One region of the Enterobacter sp. N5-15 genome, then DNA from elsewhere that is predicted to be linked to it. Evidence: predicted binding sites of a transcription regulator. Region 1 holds the regulator's gene; the other holds the start of a gene.
The links. Region 1 encodes CRP, which controls carbon source genes, mostly activating them, when cyclic AMP is high. Its sites were predicted from a motif close to ATGTGANNNNNNTCACAT; they were not measured.
Positions count from the first base shown of each region.

Region 2: the regulator CRP is predicted to act here: its motif matches at 1,060-1,077, upstream of AC2TE5_RS15885 (YfcZ/YiiS family protein).

Region 1 is NZ_CM170150.1:4,446,109-4,448,311, forward strand. Features, by position in the region: gene AC2TE5_RS21120 (phosphoribulokinase) at 1-96, shown strand, start outside; gene AC2TE5_RS21125 (OsmC family protein) at 163-567, opposite strand; gene crp (cAMP-activated global transcriptional regulator CRP) at 879-1,511, shown strand; gene AC2TE5_RS21135 (YccS/YhfK family putative transporter) at 1,569-2,203, shown strand, end outside.
Region 2 is NZ_CM170150.1:3,356,740-3,358,942, reverse strand. Features, by position in the region: gene fadL (long-chain fatty acid transporter FadL) at 1-810, opposite strand, end outside; gene AC2TE5_RS15885 (YfcZ/YiiS family protein) at 1,183-1,467, shown strand; gene fadI (acetyl-CoA C-acyltransferase FadI) at 1,704-2,203, shown strand, end outside.

The DNA of each region.
Region 1 (2,203 bases):
ACGTTAGTGGTGCCGGGCGGAAAAATGGGGCTGGCGATGGAGCTCATCATGACGCCGCTGGTGGAGCGACTGATGGAAGGGAAGCAGATCGCGTGAACATGTTCCCTCTCCCTGTGGGAGAGGGTTAGGGTGAGGGCATCAACACGCACGATGCCCAAATAATTAGGCCTCGATCACTTCATACGAATGCGTGATTTTTACCGCTTTCTCCAGCATTAACGCCACAGAGCAGTACTTCTCCGCAGACAGGTCCACCGCACGCGAGACCGCCGCGTCTTTCAGCTCTTTACCGGTGACCACAAAGTGCAGGTTAATATGGGTGAACAGGCGTGGCGCCTCTTCGCGACGTTCTGACGTGAGTTTGACTTCACAATCCGTGACGTCATGACGACCTTTTTGCAGAATCGACACCACGTCAATTGCGCTGCATCCACCTGCCGCCATCAGCACCATTTCCATTGGGCTTGGCGCTTTATCGCCGGAGTTACCGTCCATCAAAATCTGGTGTCCTGACGCGGACTCGCCCAGGAACGTTAAACCTTCAACCCATTTCACGCGCGCTTGCATATTCTTAAACTCCAACGTTGCATTTTTGGTGACAGATTACGCGTGCGTTACATTTCTCGCAATGGAAGGCGACCTGCATCATGCTGAAGCGAGACACCAGGAGACACGCGGCGAAAGCTATGCTAAAACACTCTGGATGCTACAGTAATACATTGACGTTACACATGTATGCAGAGGACATCAAACTTTACTGGCTGCGAAACGTTACGGTAGCCGACTTCCCAGGGTATGGGTAAGAATTCGATTGCAACCCCAGAGTCCGGATGCATCTGATGACTCTGGTGACAGCTTATAACAGAGGATAACAGCGCATGGTGCTTGGCAAACCGCAAACAGACCCGACTCTCGAATGGTTCTTGTCTCATTGCCACATTCATAAGTACCCATCAAAGAGCACGCTGATTCACCAGGGTGAAAAAGCGGAAACGTTGTATTACATCGTTAAAGGCTCGGTGGCAGTGCTGATCAAAGATGAAGAAGGGAAAGAGATGATCCTTTCTTATCTGAACCAGGGCGATTTCATCGGTGAACTGGGCCTGTTTGAAGAGGGCCAGGAACGTAGCGCCTGGGTTCGTGCAAAGACAGCATGTGAAGTGGCTGAAATTTCTTACAAGAAGTTCCGTCAGCTGATTCAGGTTAACCCTGACATCCTGATGCGTCTTTCTTCCCAGATGGCGCGCCGTCTGCAGGTCACGTCAGAAAAAGTGGGTAACCTCGCCTTCCTGGACGTTACCGGCCGTATCGCACAAACCCTGCTGAACCTGGCGAAACAGCCAGACGCTATGACCCACCCGGACGGCATGCAAATTAAAATTACCCGTCAGGAAATTGGTCAGATCGTCGGTTGCTCCCGTGAAACAGTGGGCCGTATCCTGAAAATGCTGGAAGATCAAAACCTGATCTCCGCCCACGGTAAAACCATCGTGGTCTACGGAACGCGTTAATTCCGCTTAAACGGCGTGCCATCGCAAGGTGTCACGCCGTTTTTGTCTCTACTCCCCATGTGGCGCAGGCTGATCTATCACCCGGAAGTTAACTACGCACTGCGACAAACGCTGGTGTTGTGTCTTCCTGTGGCCATAGGTCTGATCCTCGGACATCTTCAGCAAGGCCTGCTGTTTTCCCTCGTGCCCGCCTGCTGCAACATTGCCGGTCTGGACACGCCGCATAAGCGCTTTTTCAAACGCCTGATTATCGGCGGCTGCCTGTTTGCGGGCTGTAGCCTCGCCGTACAGCTGTTACTGGCTCGTGATATCCCGCTGCCGCTGATCCTGACCGTGCTGGCGATGACCCTCGGCGTCACGGCGGAAATCAGTTCGCTGCACGCCCGCCTGCTTCCCGCCTCGCTGATTGCGGCCATTTTCACGCTGAGCCTCGCCGGGAATATGCCGGTGTGGGAGCCGCTGCTGATCTACGCCCTGGGGACATTGTGGTACGGGCTGTTTAACTGGTTCTGGTTCTGGCTGTGGCGCGAACAGCCGCTGCGTGAATCCCTGAGCCTGCTCTATGTGCAGCTTGCGGATTACTGCGAAGCCAAATACACCCTGCTCACCCAGCATACCGATCCGGAAAAGTCCTTACCGCCGCTGCTGACGCGCCAGCAGAAGGTGGTGGATCTGATTAGCCAGTGCTATCA
Region 2 (2,203 bases), 1.1 Mb from region 1:
ACCTGGAACGGTCTGGTTGGACGTTCCCCAAGGGATGGTGGTGCCCGCACCTGGAACCAGATTGTTCACAGGCGTCAGGATGCCGCTCTTGTAATCGCCGTCGAAGTCAATTTTCACTTCGGAACGATAGGTCAGGCCCCAGCGGTTGTTTTTGTCCAGCTCGTACAGGATACCGGCGTTCCAGCCATAGCCCCACTCATCACCTTCAAGACTGGCAATTTTATTGCTGTTTTTTGGCAGGCGAGCAGTCTGTTCCCCGGCATAACGTTCGATTTTGGCATCAGCATAGACGGCATCAAAGCCCAGACCAAAACTCCAGCTATCGTTCAGGCGATACGCACCGCTCAGGTTAAGGTTCAGCGTAGTAAGGTCTGTTTTACCGCCGTATTCACCTGCCGGATAGTTGTTATTGAACTCGGTAGCAAGACCGTAGTTAGACGTTACGGATGCCCCCCAGCCAAACTGTTCGTTGATAGGCGCAACGAAGTGCAGGTTCGGGATCCATGCTGTTGGGGCAATATTGTCCGCTTTAAGGCTCGCACCTGAAGGTGACTTGCCGGAAATATTGACATCAGGATCGATATACACCGCACCGGCAGAGAAAGTCGGACGATCAAACATCATGATCAATGCAGGGTTACGACTCGCGTTACCTGCATCATCAGCAATAGCGCCTTCCCCGGAATACGCACGGCCAAGGCCAGAGGAAGAAAATTCGTTTAACTGAAAGCCCGCTGACCAGGCGGAAGTGGAGACGAGTGCCACTGCGACTGCCAGCGCAGTCTTGTTGAACAGGGTTTTCTGGCTCATGACCATAACCTCATTGAGTTATTTTTATTCAATAATTGTTACATACCGTAACAGGAGCGCGAAGTGTAGGGTCTGAGGTATGACAGACAAATCAGACCAGTGGCCAGAGTATAGGTCTGACCAGCCTGAATGTTGCAAGTTTGTTTATTAATATTTTCAAACATGTTTCGTGAAACGAGATCTGGTTGGCAAAATTGTGACCATCGCGACTCACCCAAAAGGGTGGTTTTTGTTTTAGATCATTTTTTAGTGTGATATTGGTCACTTATCCGATTTTGCGCCATTAACGGCTGGAGAGAGCCCGCGCCGGGGCGTAAAATAGCAGCATCGTGTTTATCTCGCGCGCTGCGCGAATACAGAGGAAATTGAGCTATGAGTAAATGCAGTGCTGATGAAACCCCGGTTTGCTGCTGTATGGATGTTGGGACCATCATGGACAACACCGATTGCACCGCCTCTTACAGCCGCGTATTCACCAACCGCGCCGAAGCGGAAGAGACCCTGACCGCACTGAGCAAGCGTGCGCGTGATGTTGAATCCGATCCGTGTGAAATCAAGTCTACCTTTACCGAAGTGGAAGGCGGCGTGAAGCTGGACATCGACTTTGTCTTCGCCTGTGAAGCTGAAACGCTGATTTTCCAGCTCGGTCTGCGTTAATCTCTGCGGCCTGATGCCCTCACCCCGACCCTCTCCCACTGGAGAGGGTGCAAACACTAAAAACGGTAACCTACGGGTTACCGTTTTGCTTTTTCCTTGGGGCATTTTCTTTTTCTTCTCTGTGCCTTAGCTCGCACTTTTTCGTTTCCCCGATTGGCTGAATGTAAAAAAATGGTTAAGACTATTATCAGGTCAGACCACTTTATGTTTGAGAAAATTTTTTACAGGGGAGTGTTATGAGTCAGGCATTACCGCTTATTACCCGTCAGGGCGATCGCATTGCCATCGTCAGTGGATTGCGCACGCCATTTGCGCGTCAGGCAACGGCGTTTCATGGCATACCGGCCGTCGACCTGGGGAAAATGGTAGTGGGGGAGATGCTGGCTCGCAGCGAAATTCCGCCTGAGGTCATTGAACAGCTGGTGTTCGGTCAGGTTGTGCAGATGCCAGAAGCCCCCAACATTGCGCGTGAAATCGTCCTCGGTACCGGGATGAACGTGCATACCGATGCCTACAGCGTCAGCCGCGCCTGTGCGACCAGTTTCCAGGCCGTGGCTAACGTCGCCGAAAGCCTGATGGCGGGCACAATTCGCGCCGGGATTGCGGGTGGGGCGGACTCCTCTTCGGTGCTGCCGATTGGGGTCAGTAAAAAGCTGGCGCGCATCCTGGTGGATGCCAATAAAGCCCGCACGATGGGGCAGAAACTCAAACTCTTCTCACGTTTACGCCTGCGCGA